DNA from 3 places in the Paenibacillus sp. 19GGS1-52 genome. Region 1 is predicted to be linked to each of the others. Evidence: riboswitches for the same ligand, from Rfam matches in the RefSeq annotation. Region 1 holds a riboswitch; each other region holds the start of a gene.
What was found. A riboswitch is a leader RNA that binds a small molecule or an ion and turns the genes downstream of it on or off. The one in region 1 is predicted to bind cyclic di-GMP.
Positions count from the first base shown of each region.

Region 2: it holds a riboswitch for cyclic di-GMP, as region 1 does, so the genes downstream of both, H1230_RS29110 (transglutaminase-like domain-containing protein) here and H1230_RS11270 (thiamine pyrophosphate-binding protein) in region 1, are expected to answer to the same signal.
Region 3: it holds a riboswitch for cyclic di-GMP, as region 1 does, so the genes downstream of both, H1230_RS27520 (PA14 domain-containing protein) here and H1230_RS11270 (thiamine pyrophosphate-binding protein) in region 1, are expected to answer to the same signal.

Region 1 covers NZ_CP059724.1:2,406,017-2,412,060, forward strand. Annotated here, with positions in the region: gene H1230_RS11260 (hypothetical protein) at 1-319, opposite strand, end outside; gene H1230_RS11265 (carboxymuconolactone decarboxylase family protein) at 528-896, opposite strand; gene H1230_RS11270 (thiamine pyrophosphate-binding protein) at 911-2,548, opposite strand; cyclic di-GMP riboswitch class I at 2,702-2,800, opposite strand; gene H1230_RS11275 (methyl-accepting chemotaxis protein) at 2,932-4,182, opposite strand; gene serA (phosphoglycerate dehydrogenase) at 4,395-5,987, opposite strand.
Region 2 covers NZ_CP059724.1:6,343,025-6,349,068, reverse strand. Annotated here, with positions in the region: gene H1230_RS29130 (glycosyltransferase family 39 protein) at 1-1,599, shown strand, start outside; gene H1230_RS29125 (glycosyltransferase family 2 protein) at 1,644-2,627, shown strand; gene H1230_RS29120 (GtrA family protein) at 2,617-3,021, shown strand; gene H1230_RS29115 (class D sortase) at 3,041-3,700, shown strand; cyclic di-GMP riboswitch class I at 3,818-3,898, shown strand; cyclic di-GMP riboswitch class I at 3,974-4,054, shown strand; gene H1230_RS29110 (transglutaminase-like domain-containing protein) at 4,069-4,878, shown strand; rRNA gene H1230_RS29105 (16S ribosomal RNA) at 5,279-6,044, shown strand, end outside.
Region 3 covers NZ_CP059724.1:5,937,665-5,943,708, forward strand. Annotated here, with positions in the region: gene H1230_RS27520 (PA14 domain-containing protein) at 1-2,223, opposite strand, end outside; cyclic di-GMP riboswitch class I at 2,230-2,309, opposite strand; gene H1230_RS27525 (sugar phosphate nucleotidyltransferase) at 2,445-3,818, opposite strand; gene H1230_RS27530 (UDP-glucose dehydrogenase family protein) at 3,854-5,194, opposite strand; gene H1230_RS27535 (glycosyltransferase) at 5,199-6,044, opposite strand, start outside.

The DNA of each region.
Region 1 (6,044 bases):
TCTCAAGACCAGCCTTACGTCCCAGACGAGCCAACTGCATTTTAAGGATAGGATTATTCTCAAGCGTAAGATTTACTTTTACAAAGCCATCAGCCTTAAACATTACAAAACATCCTTCAAGAAGAGGCACAACGTCAGGAGCGGTTACATTAAGTTTGCGGCAATCAATCTGTAATTCATAGTCTGCAGGGTTAATAGGGTTGATGGTTTGTTGATACGCTTGAATTGATTTTAGACCGTCTTCCTCAGAAAAAGCTCCCTCTAGCTCGATATTAATGACTTTGGCAGCTGAATCAGTTTTTAAAATGAATTTTCCCATGTGTGCACTCTCCCATTGTTTAATTACTATAAGCTTTAGTTCGACTGTGATATCACCAGCCACTATATATCCTTTAAACCGATTGGATAACGCCATTTTTCGACATTAAAATCTTAGCTTTGGGATATTTTAACTGTATTATATACATATATTTCTCATATATGCAATATAAAAGTCGAACTATGTATAAATTTGTAACTTGTGTGTTTTATTGAGCTTCTTCAAGTGTAGCCAGTAGGATATTAAAGGCACTAATAATCCTAGGAGCACCCACACAAGGAGCTAAATGTAATAAAATACCTTTGATTTGTTCAACAGTGATACCTACACGAAGAGCCATAACATAGTGAACACCTAATTGGTCATATTGACCCATAGTAATCAAAGAAGAAATCACCGCAATTTCTTTCCAATCGTTTCCGATAGTATGGCGTTGGAAGATATCACCATAGGCAGTTCCCATAATAAATTCAGCTAACTCTGGAAAATGCTCTTTAATCGGAGCCAAGGCTTTGGCTCCATAGTCACCGGATAGATTAGAGAAATGATTAAAACCACTATTAATTTTATCGCTCATAAAGGCCTCCTGAATTACATGTTTAGCACACGGTGTGCAGTGGGTGGAATTTCGTCACGATCCGTCAGCAACTCGATAACGGCAACGCGATTCAACGCAACTGCCTCATTAATAGCTGAAGAAAATTGCTCAGCAGTCTCACATTTAAAGCCTGTAGCTCCCAGAGATTCAGCAAACTTCACAACATCCATAGGAACTTCAAATACAGTTCCATCAATTCGACCTGTAGTTTTCTCCATTCCTTTTAACGCCATATCCAACTGCATATTATTTACGACAATAAAGATGACGGGGATATCTTTGCATACAGCGGTATTAATCTCTGATCCCAGCATCATAAAGCAGCCGTCACCGGTAATGCAGAAGATCGTTTCGCTAGGAGCCGCTACCTTTGCACCAATAGCCATACCGATCGCATTTCCCATACAAGCAAAATAGGCGTCAAAAACAAAACTTCCGGGTTTCTTTACTTTATACCATTTGACGGCATTGAACCCATGGCTTCCATCGTCAACAAAAACGGTATTGTTATAAGGAATCAGGTCACTCATTGTGCTAAGAACCGATGCCAAAGAGAGCTTGGACAGAGTGGGAAGTTCCTCAGTGTAAGCAAAAGGCTTAGTTTCGCGCTTAGGAAGTGTTGTCTGGTCAATTCCGTTAAGGTAGAACTCCAGATTATCGCGAACATCACCTGTAATTTGAATAGTCTTTGAAGTTAGTATTTTTCCGACAAAAGTAGGATCACAATCAAATTGGATCAATGTCTCTGGATGATTCTCTCGCTTTAGGTTACATATGGTCATATCACTTAGGCGTGAGCCCAATACGATATAAAGATCACTATGGTTCAGCAGATCATCGCCATGTGTGCAGCCACCTACACCAATAGGCCCATGATATAAAGGATGATCCCAAGGGAGAGCCCCTTTTCCGCCAGGTGACGTCACGACTGGAATATTAAAGGTTTCAGCTAATTGGATCAGCTCTTTATGAGCTCCAGACCGATTAACACCTTTACCAGCAATAATTAAAGGATTACTGGAATGGTTAATAGCAGTAATTACACGATCAAGGCTAGCATAATTTACTAGTGTTTCCCGTTCAGGAAATACGATGTTGCATTCTTCAAGCATTTCCGTCTGTACATCAAAGGGGATGCAGAGATGAACAGGTCCACGTTTGCCGCCTAGCGCGATGGCAATTGCATGATTAAAAATAGTACTGAAATGATCTCCACGTTCGATAAGCTTGCTGAATAAAGTGGCTGGCCTAAACATTTCTGCTAAATCGGCAAGATAAGAGGATGAATCCTGACATTGAGGAATTCCTAGTTCTTTAATAGATTGGTGACCGGTAATAAAAAGAACAGGAAGGTTATTAGCCTTTGCATGTGCTGCTGCAGTAAGCAGATTTGTTCCACCTGGGCCGGAGGTCCCGAATGCTATCCCGAGATTCCCGGTTTTTAGTGCGTAACCAGAGGCTTCGAAGCCGGAGCTTGATTCATGTCTCCCGGGAATAAACTCGATACCATAGTCAACCATTTTAAGAACCACAGGACAAATAGATTTACCAATAATCCCAAAAGAATGGGTTACTCCGAGGTTGCGGAGTGCCTCCGCCATGTATTCTGCAACTGTCTTCAAAACATACACCTCACAAGTATTTTATTGTAATATCTTTATCGATCTCCCGAAGTGAAAACGTTAGATCTAAAAAAAAATAAAACCTGTGCTCTGATACAGAGCACAGGTGGGTAGCATAATTCGCCATTGAGACTGCATGTTTAATTCAGTCCTTCATGATGTTTTAGCAACCTGGCAGTCATGGCCTCATCAACTGAAAAATGAGGCTGTAGATCCATGGCTTTGCGTCATTCCCTTTCGGAAATTTTGCCTTTATAAATTATTAAATTAAATAAAGAATAATTTTCCTTTACAATATATTCCTCTCTCTCTTTTGTCAATATTTTTATACAAATAAGCGTGAAATTTGACGAATACCATGATCTTTAGAGGGAAGTCTTTTGACCCATCTCCTAAAATTTGAAAATATGTATCGTTTTTTGCAGATTAAATACAGCCTGAGTCATTTTTTCGGTTTCCTCTGCTACGGATTGCAGAGCATTTATTTGTTCATTCATGGCAGCCGAGACTTCTTCAGTTCCAGCTGCAGTTTGCTGGGTAATGGCGGAAATGTTTTCGATAGCGCCTGAGATTTTGAGCGCGCTTTCTAACATGATGTCACTCTCCGAAGAAAAGGCAGCAATTTGCTCAGCGATGTATTGTACACTATGGACTATTTGCGAGAAGATATTAGCTGTCTCTGTAATCATTTCGTTCTGAACCTGCACTACGCTTTCATTGATCGCAATGTTAGCTATGGCATCTTTAATATCGTTCTCAATACTGCGCACAAGACCAAATACTTCTTTGGTTGAGGCGGTTGATTCTTCAGCTAGTTTACGTACCTCTTGGGCTACGACTGCAAAGCCACGTCCATGTTCTCCGGCACGGGCCGCTTCAATGGAGGCGTTAAGGGATAGCAGATTAGTCTGTTCAGCAATCTCAGTGATCGTTTTTGTAATCATCGTAATTCCTCGGGCATTGTGTGAAAGCGCATCGACGGTTTCTGCTACTTTTTTGGTGGCTGCGATATTTTTGCGCATGCCTTCAGCCTGAGTGTCTACCGATTGACGGCCTTTCTCAACCAATTCCAACGTATGTATTGAACGTTTATTCATCTCTTTTGTGGAGGTTGTATAGTTGGAAACTTTAGTTTCAATGTCTTTAATAGATTCTGTCATATCAGCGATGTCTACAGATATTTCATTAGCACCCAAAGCTAGTTCGTTGGAGGAGGAAGAAACCTGAGCCATAACAATCTTCAAACTCTGATTTTTATTTTCAATTCCGCGGCTCGCGTCCATGACTTGACGGGTAAGCTGTGATGCTTCAGTCAGAATTTTCTTCAATTTATCAATCATAGTATTAAAGGAGCGGCTGACATCTCCCATAGAACCATTTTCATCAGCTCTAGTAGTAAAGTCGCCCTTTGCAATGTTGTGAGTGACATTTGCAATGTCATCAAATGATGATGTAAGCGTTCTCTCAACAAAGCGTGAAAGAGGATATGTCAGACCACCAAGAACCACAATAAGAAGAATACCGACAAAAATTTTACCCATTACAATAAAAGAAATCAAAACAGGGATAGAAAATAAGGCAGCAATCAGGTAACATCCAGCAACTATTCTTTGTTTTAACGGAAGCTTGTTCATCCAATCCATTGGAAAGAAATCCCCCTTAAAAAATATTTTATATTGTAATATTATAGGGGATTAGAGTGATATCAGTCTATTGTAAGAACTGACATAAATGCTACTAAGGATGTAATTTCCCCTGAATGCCACAGATTATACACTAATGTGAAACATGGACTTCTCCTGACAAAATAAATAGGCCACTCCACACACGTTGTGTGGGTGGCCTATTACAAGTTTTATAGCAAGACTATCTCTTCAGCAGTGTTGATCTCAGGCAGGCCTGCCAGCTTCACAAGCACCTCTTGAGGAACGGCTTTGTCTACTGTCAGAAGCATAATTGCAGCACCGCCGACGATTTTACGTCCAACCTGCATGGAGGCGATGTTCACCTCATTTTGACCAAGCAACGTACCCACTAAACCGATAATTCCTGGCTTATCATTATGGGAAACGACGATTTGATGGCCTTCCGGAGCAATATCAACTGGGAACTTATTCACTTGCACAATACGTTCACCATAGCCTTGCAACAGAGTGCCGGCTACCAGGCGTTCTTCATCTTGTTCCGTTTTTAGAGTAACTGTAATTAGATTAGTGAAACCTTTAGTTTTGGATGTCTTAGTGATTACGACATTAACATCACGTGTTTTGGCCAGATGCATGGAGTTAACGATGTTGACATCTTCGGCGAAGTGACGCGAGAGCACGCCTTTCACAATATAGCGGGTCAGTGGCTGTGTATCCACATCCGATAGATCTCCGGCGTATTCAACGTTAATCTCGTGAATCGCTCCATTCGTAAGTTGAGTGACAAAACTGCCCAATTTTTCCCCAAGTTTAAAATAGGGCTGTAATTTGTTCATTACACTTGGAGCTACGGGAGGGATATTAACAGCGTTGATGAACGGTTCATTGCGCAGGATATGCAGCACTTGTTCAGAAACGTCAATGGCCACGTTCTCCTGGGCTTCAACAGTTGAAGCACCCAAATGTGGAGTTACGATGATCTTGGGATGGGACAGGAACGGATGATCAGCTTGTGGGGGCTCCTTCTCAAACACATCGAATGCCGCTCCAGCTACAATGCCGTTATCTATTGCTTCAACCAATGCCAGCTCATCGATAACCCCGCCACGTGCACAGTTGATAATGCGCATTCCTTTTTTCATTACCTCGAATTGTGGTTGGGAAATCATATGGCGAGTTTCAGGAGTTAATGGAGTATGGACAGTGATAAAATCTGCCCCACGAACAATGTCATCCACCGATGCCAGTTTTACTTCCAGCTTTTCTGCACGGTCTGCGGTCAGGAAGGGGTCGTAGGCAAGAATATTCATACCGAAGGCAATGGCGCGTTTGGCTACTTCGCTACCGATCCGGCCCATGCCGAGCACTCCCAGTGTTTTACCTTTTAATTCCACTCCGAGGAACGTTTTCTTGTCCCAAACACCACTAATTGTCTTTGCATACGCCTGAGGAATGTGACGGGCAAGAGCCATCATCATGGCAAATGCATGCTCACAAGTTGTAATTGTATTTCCGTCAGGGGCATTAATAACAACTATACCGCGCTGTGTTGCGGCTTCGAGCTTGATATTGTCAACACCTACGCCCGCCCGGCCAATAACCTTCAGGTTCTTGCCCGCTTCAATAATCTTTTCGGTTACAGTAGTTTGGCTGCGAACAAGGAGACCGTCATACTCGCCTATGATTGCAATAAGTTCGTCCTCACTAAGTCCGGTCTTCTTGTCTACCGTTACATCGCTTGCGTCCATCAATTGCTGAATGCCCAAATCACTGATTGGATCCGATACTAATACTTTAAACATGGTTTCTTGTCCTCCTTAAAGTTGGAAAGCATAATATGTTGAGGGTGCCCAAAAAGA
Region 2 (6,044 bases), 2.9 Mb from region 1:
TTTGGAGGCGTAGGCACCGGCAAGTTCAGACTGGAATTTAGTGAATCTCCGGATGCATGGAGCAGTCCCTTGGATGTGAATGAGGATGTTGGAAATGTGTTTATATGGAAGAGTCAGCCGCTGAACGTTGCAGCTAGATACGTGAAACTTACGGTGAACTCACCAGGCTTCACCTTAAATGAAATGGCTTTATACGAGCAGGGTGGAAACCGGATTCCACTCCCGATTGCCAGTGTTACACCTGATACTGATGGAGCTCCCAAAAGAGGAACATCGGCGAATTTGTTCGACGAGCAGTCATTGATACCGGAATACTCAGGTTTTATGAACGGAACCTATTTTGATGAGATCTATCATGCCCGTACAGCTTATGAATACACACACGGTATTGTTCCCTATGAGAACACTCATCCACCGCTCGGTAAGCTGCTGATAGCAGTAGGGATGGAGTTGTTTGGGGTGACTCCTTTTGGCTGGCGCATTATGGGTACACTGTTTGGGATTGCTATGCTGCCGTTGATCTATGTAATGGCCCTGCGCTTATTCAAGCAGAGTAAGTATGCTATTCTTGCAGCAGGACTGTTCGCTCTGGATTTTATGCATTTTACACAGACAAGGATTTCTACAATAGATGTCTACGGCGTATTTTTCATTATGTTGATGTTCTATTTCATGCAGCGTTATCACACATTGAATTTCTATAAGACTACATTAAGAAAAACGCTGGTTCCGCTTTTCTGGTCTGGGTTGTTCTTCGGAATCGGAGTGGCCTCGAAATGGATTGTACTATACGGCGGAGCCGGATTGGCGATCATACTGGCATTGGTCCTCTTTGAACGCTATAGAGAATACCGGGCGGCGGGGCATGTATTGGCTGAGGGCAAGCTCAAGGATCAGGAATTGATCATTGCCTGTCGCGATGCAAGAGGGAAATTCTGGAAGAACACAATCATCACACTGCTCAGTTGCCTTGTCTTCTTTGTGCTCATTCCGATAGGGATTTACAGCCTATCCTTTATTCCTGTACTAACCGCCTCACCGGAAGGTTTTACTATAAAAAGGTTAATTGATGCCCAGATCAATATGTATGACTATCACAGTCAGCTTGTAGCTACACATCCATTTGCCTCATCATGGTGGGAATGGCCGTTTATGAAAAGACCAGTCTGGTTCTTCAGCGGCGATGAAGGCTTACCGACAGGTAAGGTCAGCAGTATTGTGACCATGGGAAATCCACTTATTTGGTGGACGGGGATCTTCGCGATGCTCAGCACGCTTTGGCTTACGATAAAGCGTAAAGATAAGACCTTGTACATGATCTGGATTGCCTTTTTCTCGCAATATGTTCCTTGGATGCTGGTCCCGCGCGAGACGTTCCTTTACCATTATTTTGCTATGGTGCCGTTTATGATTCTTGGTATTGTATATATGATGAAGCTGCTTGACGATAAATACCCACGAGCCAAATACATTCGGTATGCTTATGTTGCTTTGGCAGCGCTGCTCTTTGTAGCATTTTATCCCGTGCTGTCGGGCATGGAGGTCAGCGGTAGTTATGTGACGAGTATGCTGCGTTGGTTCCCTTCTTGGGTTTTCTAAGGAGGGTTAGACTAGACGCTCATAAAAATTTAGGAGGAACAAAGGTGAAAGCCAGATACAGTGTAATTGTCCCCATGTTTAATGAGGAGGAAGTTATTAAACATACGTATGATCGTCTAAAAAAAGTAATGGATCAAAGCGACGACTCTTATGAGCTGGTCTTCGTTAATGATGGCAGCCGTGATCATACGGCTGAGATCATGCGTGAGATCAGCAGCAGGGACGAGAATGTGAAGCTAATCGACTTCTCCCGTAATTTCGGGCATCAAGTAGCGATTACAGCCGGTATGGATTACGCTGAGGGAGACGCTGTTGTTGTTATTGACGCAGATCTCCAGGACCCGCCTGAGGTGATTTTACAGATGATCGCGAAGTGGAAGGAAGGCTACGAAGTTGTTTACGGGAAACGTCTGAAGCGTCATGGAGAGACCCTTTTCAAAAAAGTCACGGCAAAGATCTTCTACCGGCTGCTCAGTAGCATGACGAGTGTGGACATTCCCACGGATACGGGGGATTTTCGACTCATCGACCGTAAAGTATGCGATGTTCTACGTGGTCTCAAAGAGAAGAATCGTTATGTTAGAGGTTTGGTGAGCTGGGTGGGCTTCCGACAGACTATGGTGGAATACGTGCGTGAGGAACGATTTGCTGGCGAAACAAAGTATCCACTCAAAAAAATGATTCGCTTCGCGCTAGACGGAATCACCTCTTTCTCGCACAAGCCGCTGAAGATTGCCTCCTATATTGGTTTTTTTCTGTCATTTTCCAGTTTCCTATATTTATTTTTTGTGTTATTTCAAAGAGTCTTCACCTCCTGGACCATTCCGGGCTGGGCCTCCATTGTAGGCGTTAATTTGCTCTTCAATGGTATCGTGCTCATGCTGCTCGGTGTCATCGGCGAGTATATCGGCCGCATTTATGATGAATCCAAGGACAGACCGTTGTATATTGTGCGGGAGACTAAAGGCTATCTTGATGTAGAGCAAGATCATAGTCACATCCGAAAGGGAAACGATTATGTCAGATAAGAAGCTTCGCGCAGGAGTGATTCAGTTCCTGAAATTCAATGCTGTTGGCTTGCTGAATACCCTTATTGATTTTGCAATCTTTACACTTCTGAACTCACTTGGGTTGGTATACACCCTGGCACAGGTTATTTCTTATAGTGCAGGCACGGCCAATAGCTTTATTTTGAATAAAAAAGTAACCTTTCGGGACAGTGATCGGGGGAAAAAGGATAGCTTCGACCGAATGCAGTTGCTGAAGTTTATCGTACTGAACCTGATTGTACTGGGAATATCCCTGCTGCTTATGCATTTGTTAACAGATAAACTTGGTATTCAAGTGTTGATCTCGAAGGTATTAGTTACATTCGTCACTGTAATCATCAATTTCTTCGGAAGCCGGAAATGGGTTTTCTAAAAGTAGGGAGGTGAATATCATGCGTAAATTTTCCTATTTAGTCATACTTGCAGGAATACTTGTCATGCTGTTCCCCAAAGCTAATGAATGGTATAACGACTGGCAGCAGCAGAAACTATTAGATGAGGCGGAACAGAGTTATAGTAACAGTGCTCCAGCAACGGTTGACCCTGATCTGAAAAGTAAATATGCTGAGGTAACCCAACTGCTCTCAGAAGAATCTGCATTGGATGAGCAGCCTCCGAGTGATGCTGCTGTAAAGGCGGAACCTGAAGTTGTGCTTGGGGGGAAAGTAATTGCATTAATCGAAATTGATAAGATCAATCTGTTGTTGCCTGTTCTTGAAGGGGCGACGAAAGCCAACATGAAGCACGCAGCTACACATATGAAGGAAACAACTTCTATCGGTCAGATTGGCAATGCCGCAATAGCAGCACATAGAGCCAGAACGACAGGCAGATTGTTTAATAGATTGAATGAGGTTGCAGTAGGAGATATTATCACCGTGAAGACAAGCAAACAAGCGTACAACTATGAAGTATACAAAATTTCTATCGTCGAACCTACGGATGTATCTGTGTTAAACGGGAACAACAAGGACAAGATTCTCACGCTGATCACGTGTGACCCACTAGTAAATCCCACACACCGTCTAATTGTACAAGCCAAACTACCCTAACACACTTAATGTCATAAAATAGAAATTTCCAAAAATTTATTATAAAATTTTGGAAATCTAGCACTATAGGTCTTGAATCTACGCGTAAATATGGTAGTATATAACTATAAAAGCTAAGCACGATAACGGCAAACCTATCGAAAGATAGGGACGCAAAGCTAAAGGGCCTTCCCGTCAGGATGGCAGCCAGCTACCGAATGAAGAGGCTTTTTTTGTTTATTTTTTGTCTAATTCTACCATTATTTCTAGTATGTTTAAGGACAGATAAAGCTTTTACGATAACGGCAAACCTATTGAAAGATAGGGACGCAAAGCTAAAGGGCCTTCCCGTCAGGATGGCAGCCAGCTACCGAAAAGGGGTTTTATCATTGAAGAAATTTTATCTTATGTTATTGGCGATATTTGTAGTGGCTACTTCTGTTCAGATAACTTCAGCTCAAGCTGCTGGCACAGAAACGGGTTGGCTCAATACATCGCAGTTAAACCAAGGCATTATTGGAGTTCAATATGATGTGCCGAAGGACAAACGGATCAAACTTATGATTACCAAAGGCAGCAGCAGCTACACTTATAATCTTTATGCTTCTGGACAAGCTGAAGAATTCCCATTGCAACAAGGTAATGGATCCTATAAAGTCTCAGTTCTTGAGAACATAACGGGTAACAAATACAAAGCTCTATATTCTGAAGTAGTGGACTTATCCTTGAATGATACAAATGCAGTATATTTAAGCTCTGTTCAGAATGTTAAATGGAGTTCTTCTGATAAAGCTATTCTTAAAGCAAAACAACTTACACAAGGCAAAACAACGGATCAAGAGAAGGTTAAAGCAATTTATAATTACATCGTTGCTAATGTGAAATACGATTATTCACTGGCTAACAATGTAACAACTGACTATATCCCTAACATTGATAATACCCTTGCCAGCAAAAAAGGCATTTGCTATGATTACTCTTCATTATTTGCAGCAATGCTACGTAGTGTAGATATACCAGCTAAATTGGTCATGGGAAACTCCACTTATGTTACTCAATACCATGCTTGGAATGAAGTCCTTCTTAATGGCAAATGGGTGACTATTGATACAACAGTAGATGCTGGATTGGTTAAGAGCAATAAAACCGTAGATCTGATTAAGAATTCTACTAAATATACGGCAGTCAAATACTACTAAGAGTAGTTGAATTACTATATGAACAAATAGACAACCAGCTTAATAATTAAGCTGGTTGTTTTTCTTTTGATTAGGGGTTGCTTTTATACTAGTAGATAGGGTATTATAAGTGAGCGCTGTTGGAAGAGCGGACAAGCGAAACACATTGAATTAACAAGAAATAAAAAAAGCTTGCTTTTCTAAACACCGTATGATATATTATAAGAGTTGCTGGTGAGACATTAAACGCCGACAACGAGAACTTGATCTTTGAAAACTGAACAACGAGTGAGTGGGATTTTACGAAAGTAAAATCCAAAAGAAGATGAGTTTCACAGCATTTATGCTGGAGTAAACTTGTCGGTTGAGAATGTAAATTCTCGTCAGAGGTTTCAAAATGAGCAATCGCTCTTTTCAATACAAATTGGAGAGTTTGATCCTGGCTCAGGACGAACGCTGGCGGCATGCCTAATACATGCAAGTCGAGCGGAGTTTTGTTGAAAGCTTGCTTTCAACAGGATTTAGCGGCGGACGGGTGAGTAACACGTAGGCAACCTGCCCCATAGTCTGGGATAACTACCGGAAACGGTAGCTAATACCGGATAATTCCTTTTCCCACCTGGGAAGAGGATGAAAGACGGAGAAATCTGTCGCTGAGGGATGGGCCTGCGGCGCATTAGCTAGTTGGTGGGGTAACGGCTCACCAAGGCGACGATGCGTAGCCGACCTGAGAGGGTGAACGGCCACACTGGGACTGAGACACGGCCCAGACTCCTACGGGAGGCAGCAGTAGGGAATCTTCCGCAATGGGCGCAAGCCTGACGGAGCAATGCCGCGTGAGTGATGAAGGTTTTCGGATCGTAAAGCTCTGTTGCCAGGGAAGAACGTCTTATAGAGTAACTGCTATAAGAGTGACGGTACCTGAGAAGAAAGCCCCGGCTAACTACGTGCCAGCAGCCGCGGTAATACGTAGGGGGCAAGCGTTGTCCGGAATTATTGGGCGTAAAGCGCGCGCAGGCGGCTATTTAAGTCTGGTGTTTAAACCTTGGGCTCAACCTGAGGTCGCACTGGAAACTGGGTGGCTTGAGTACAGAAGAGGAAAGTGGAATTCCACGTGTAGCGGTGAAATGCGTAGATATGTGGAGGAACACCAGTGGCGAAGGCGACTTTCTGGGCTGTAACTGACG
Region 3 (6,044 bases), 3.3 Mb from region 1:
ATATTCAACTTTAATATCATATAGCTGTCCGGCATTCATGGTTATGCTTCCCTGACGCTCGGTTCCGCTCTGTTTCATCCAGCTGTCAATAACGAGGCTGCCGTTGATCCAGACACGGATACCATCATCTGAAGTTGTATAGATTTGATAAGTTTCACTGTATACGGGTTTAATCTTACCGCTCCAGCGTACAGAGAAGAAGTCAACGCCTAGTGCTGCATCCGGTGAGAGCAGACGCCAGTTGAAGTCAATTGCAGCATCTTTGCGTACAATTACTGGATTACCTGATAATTGCATATTACTAAAATACTCACCTTGTAGTCCATTCACAGCCGGTGCGACAACATTAGCAACCGTTGGCGTTGGTGTCGGCGCTGCTGTTGGTGTTGCCGTCGGCGCTGCTGTTGGCATTGGTGTCGGCGCTGCTGTTGGCATTGGTGTCGGCGCTGCTGTTGGTGTTGGTGTCGGCGCTGCTGTTGGTGTTGGTGTCGGCGCTGCTGTTGGTGTTGGTGTCGGCGCTGCTGTTGGTGTTGGCGCTGCTGTTGGTGTTACCGTCGGCGCTACCGTTGGTGTTGCTGCAAGCGACGATGACGATACTGCACTAGCAACAGATGAACTTGCATTAATGAACAATGCACTTGAAGGTACCGTTCCTTTTACCTGACTTGGGCTTTGCCACATCAGATTTACCCGCGCATCTCCTGCATTCTCATAATATTCCACTTTGATGTCGTATAGTTGACCAGCTTTGAGATCAATGCTTCCTTGACGTTCAGTTCCACTTTGTTTAATCCAGCTATCTATGACAGACTTCCCATCTACCCAGACGCGTATGCCGTCATCCGATGCAGTATAGATTTGATAAGTTTCACTATAGAGCGGCTTAATTTTCCCAGTCCAACGAATCGAGAAATTGTCGATACCGAGTGCTGTAACCGGTGCTGCCTGGCGCCAGTTAAAGTTGATATTAGCGTCATTTCGTACTAGAGCCGCTGTCCCTGTAAGCAGCATGTTCTTGTAATATTCACCATGCAAGCCATTCAAGGCAGGAGCCTGATCCCCCGAGGAAAACGTTGCCGTAGGAGCTACTGTCGGTGTTGGTGTTGGTGTTGGTGTCGGTGTCGGTGTTGCCGTCGGTGTCGCTGTCGGCGTTGCTGTTACGGACGGTATCACCCCCGATAAATATTTATCCAGAGTTATCGTATAGCTGTTATTCATGAAGGCTTTAATGGTATCCGTGGAGTTATCCTCGTAAAGCAATTTTCCCCAGTTCATCATATATACCCATTTATTCTGCGATTGCAGCAGCTTTGTCGTATTTGGCATTTGACCATTCTCTCCGATAGCAATCGGTTTGCCAGCAGCCAGACTGAGCAAGCTGTCATAATATTTTTGCTGATAGTCATTGTCATATATATCTGCTGCGAGAATGTCAACTTTATTGGCACCTGGATACGTTAAGGCATAAGGATCTGCCCAAGCATTAGGTGCATTAGGATTCCATACCCATAACAGGTTGTTTAATTGATGAACGTTAACAAAACGGTCATACATAATATTCCAGAGTGCAGCGAAATTATTTTTCTTTCCCCACCAGAACCAATTTCCGTTCATTTCATGGTAGGGTCTCCAGAGTACTGGAACCCCAGCATCACGTAAGCTTTTCAAGGATACTGCCACTTTGTCAAGATCGGCAATCAGACTGTTGTACTGCGTCGTTCCCGGTGTTACGTATTTGTCGAAATCCGACTGACTAATCGTCTTTTGAACATTGGACCAGTCATACGTTGTTCCCGGTAGATTCTCGTGAAAGGTCATGGCGACAATACCGCCGTTCTTACTCCAGTTGATAGCACTGTTAACTACGTTCTTCCGTTGTGAAGCTACGGTAGCTTCTGTTTGACCAGTAATTGCACCAAGCTCATAGCCGTGAAGAGCAGCGTATTTCCCGCTGGTCCCCTTTAATTTGTTGCTGATTTCATCCGGACTTTCCAGATAGTCATGCTGTCCCGTGATAATCCCTTGCCCCGAAATTGAATTGAGGTAAGTAAGCAGCTTTACTGCTTCAGGTGAAGCGCCTGCGTTAACCGGTGTCCCGGAGCTTGTAGCTGCTCCTGCAGTAGATGGTGCAATTCCCATTCCTAGTGGAATAGCAATGACAAACAGAATTAGTGACAGGAACATGCAGAACTGTCGATACATACGATGAGCTTTCAAATTCATCTTCCTTTCGGTAGCCAGGCTGCCACTCTTGCGAAGGCCCTTTAGCTTTGCGTCCCTATCTTTCGATAGGTTTGCCTTTATCGTTTTGAAGGAATTTTCCTTCTTACCGTATGTATCGACTCTTTTTTTTTTTTGTTTAGTGCATTTACAAAATATTCTTAAAATTGAGTCTTTCTACCCGTTTTGACTCTGTCATATTCGGTTAAATAGATAGTTTAGGCCTATGAAATGAACTGTTGTAGCTCGATATCTTTCCAGTCCAATGTAATACGAATGTTATCTTCCTCAACCAGCTCAGAGCCGGTCTGTACCTCAATAAATTCAACATCCGTCAATGCCAGAATAGCATGCTTAGTCCCCTCGGGAATACGCACCACATCGCCTGCCTTAACGTTATGCATTTTCTCATTCAGCACGATGCTCGCTTCGCCGCTGATAATAGTCCAGATCTCACTACGTTTGCGATGCAACTGATAACTAATGTTTTTGCCTTCAGATATAAAGATCCGCTTGGTCAGCACTTCATTGCCCTCTTCATACTTCACATAGTCAATAACTTTGTAATGACCCCAACGGCGTTCCTCATACATTGGTCTTTGTTCAAAAGCTTTCAGTACTTCCTTGATTCGCGGACTCTCTGCCTTATGCGTGACCAATATTCCATCAGGGCTGGCTGCGATAATTAAATCCTTTGCACCAATGACCGTGATTGGAATGTCGAGTTCGTTAATCAAGCAGGTCCCTTCAGAATCTGCAGTAATGAAACCTTTGCCAACATGATTGCTGCTCATTTCCTCGGTCAATGTATTCCATGTACCAAGATCCTTCCAGAAGCCGTCATACGGCTGTACAACAATATTCTTTTCTTTTTCCACCACTTCATAATCAAAGCTGATTGAGGACAATAATTTATACTGCTTCTGCAAGTCTTCATAATTCAGAGGCAGCCCTTTATGCTGCAAAATATCCAGTAAATATCCTAAACGGAAGGCAAACACGCCGCAGTTCCACAAGGCGTTGCGACTTATGAGCTCTTCGGCCTGCTTTCGTTCCGGTTTCTCCTGAAAATGACTTACTCGCAAATATCCACTTTCACCCGCTGCTTCAGTGGTAGGAATGATATAACCGTATTTCTCCGAAGCATGCTCAGGAACCACACCCATCAACGCCAGATTTGCACCACTTTCCTGCATCGTACGCTCAAGCTGGGCTACCGTATCAAAAAAAGATGCTTCCACATAAGGATCAACAGGTAGGATTGCTACAGTCTCATCTGGGGAAACCCCCACTACTGAATACAGATAGGTGGCTGTCAACGCAATTGCCGGAAAGGTATCGCGGCGTTCCGGTTCGACGATGATAGGCACATCATATCCAAGTTGGCTCTGAATCATCTCCACTTGGCTGCGGCCTGTGGCTAGATAAGAGGAATCCGCCATGCCAGTCTCCTGAAGTTGTCTCCATACCCGTTGTACCATGGATTCCGGTTCACCCAGTGGGCTTTCAAGTACCTTCAGAAACTGTTTCGAACGTGAATCGTTGGACAAAGGCCATAACCGTTTACCTGAACCACCTGATAATAGTACTAGTTTCATAAGTGAACCCTCCTTATTATTTATGTGTTACAGGTTTAAACTGTACCGGCTATACTGGGTGAGTACCCGCTGAGACCACCCATTTGCGGACGTCCAACCGAGTGATACACAAGCCCAGTACCTTCAATCTGCTGCTTGGAGTAGACGTTGCGGCCGTCTATCAGAATCTGCCGACGCATAACTTTCGCCAACTGACGCAGGTCAATGTCTTTGAATATCGCCCAATCGGTCAGCAGACAAACAGCGTCACTGCCTTCCGCTGCTTCTTCTGGCAGGCCGCACCAGCGGAGTTGTGGATGATCATATTGCTTTCTGAAATTATCAGCGGCAATCGGATCATACAGCTTAACTGTAGCTCCTTCCGCTACCAGTGCCTCGACGATCTCACGTGCAGGCGCTTCACGGACATCATCGGTATTCGGCTTGAATGCCAAGCCCCAAATTCCGATAACTGCTCCACGCAGGTCACCCAGAGATTCGTGAAGCTTCGAGATAATCATAAACCGCTGCCCTTTGTTCACCTCGACTACGGATTCTAACAATTTAAACTCGTAATCAACGTTGCCGGCGATTTGGATGAGCGCATTGGTATCTTTCGGAAAACAGGAGCCTCCGTAACCGATGCCGGCCTGCAAGAAGGATGAGCCGATTCTTCGGTCCATACCCATACCTTGAGCCACCTCGGTCACATCAGCTCCCACTTTTTCGCATATATTAGCAATCTCATTGATAAACGATATTTTCGTTGCCAAGAAGGCATTCGATGCATATTTGATCATTTCCGCACTGCGGATATCAGTCACAAATACATTTTCTGTGAATCCCTTATGAAGCTCCCTCATTACCTCTTCTAGCTTCGGATTATCGATTCCGATAATGATTCGGTCAGGATGCAGAGTATCCTGGATCGCTGAGCCTTCACGCAGAAACTCAGGGGCTGAGACAACATCGAAAGGATGAAGGGTATGTTCAGCAATGATCTTGCGAATCTTCTCGTTCGTTCCTACCGGAACGGTCGATTTGGTCATGATGATTTTGTAGCCTTCCATCGCTTGCGCGATTTCCGCTGCAGCCCCTTCGATATATTGCAAATCAGCTTCTCCGTTAGGCAGGGAGGGCGTACCTACAGCAAGGATGACGATATCAGAACGACCCACTGATTTGTGCAAATCTGCGGAGAAGGATAACCTTCCCTCCCGGAGATTCATTTCAATCAGCGCCTCGATTCCCGGCTCATAGATGGGAGATTCCATCCGGTTCAGCTTGTTGATCTTCTCTTCATCCTTATCCACACAGACGACATGATTTCCGTTAAGCGTAAAGCATACGCCTGATACAAGACCGACATAGCCGGTGCCGATTACTGCCAGCTTCATACAATCATCCTCCTTTTAGAAAATTAACATAGGCCTGTTCCACATACTGCTTAAACTGGACCATAAATGTCTGTTCATCGAATTTCTGTGCATGCCCGACAATCTGACCGATATCCCAGGCATAAGACTCTACCTCGTGAATGGCTCTCAATAAATCCTCAACCTCTTGATGCTGGAAAAACACACCGTTGACATAAGGGACGATGGTATCAAGTGCCCCACCAGCCTGATAAGCAATTACCGGTCTTCCTGCAGCATTAGCCTCCAGTGGTGTGATGCCAAAATCCTCTTCCCCTGGAAAAACGAAAGCCCGACACTGAGCCATCAACCCCGTAACCTGCTCATCTTCCAGCCTACCTAGAAACGAGACATTCTTCTTAGCCATTCCTTCCAGACGTTTCTTATCTGGTCCGTCACCCACGATATACAACTTTAGGCCGTTACGATTAAAGGCTTCTACTGCCAAATCAATTCGTTTGTAAGACACCAGTCGGGAAACAATCAGATAGTAATCACCGATAGATGAAGAGCTTTTGAAGCGGGCTGTATTAATCGGTGGAAAGATTACATCCGAGTCCCTGTGATAGTAATTCTGTATCCGCTTCTTCACCACTGAAGAATTGGCTACGAACTGATTCACATTTTTGGATGTTTTTTGGTCCCAGGTCTTGAGCTGCTGCATATATACCTTCAGCAACCTTTTGAACAAGCCTGAATTTGACTGCCGTTCCATGTAGGTGTCATAATCCCAGGCAAAGCGCATTGGAGTATGGCAATAACAAAGATGAAACGTATGCTGCGGCACCTGAATGCTTTTCATAAAAGCACTGCTGGAGCTCAGAACAATATC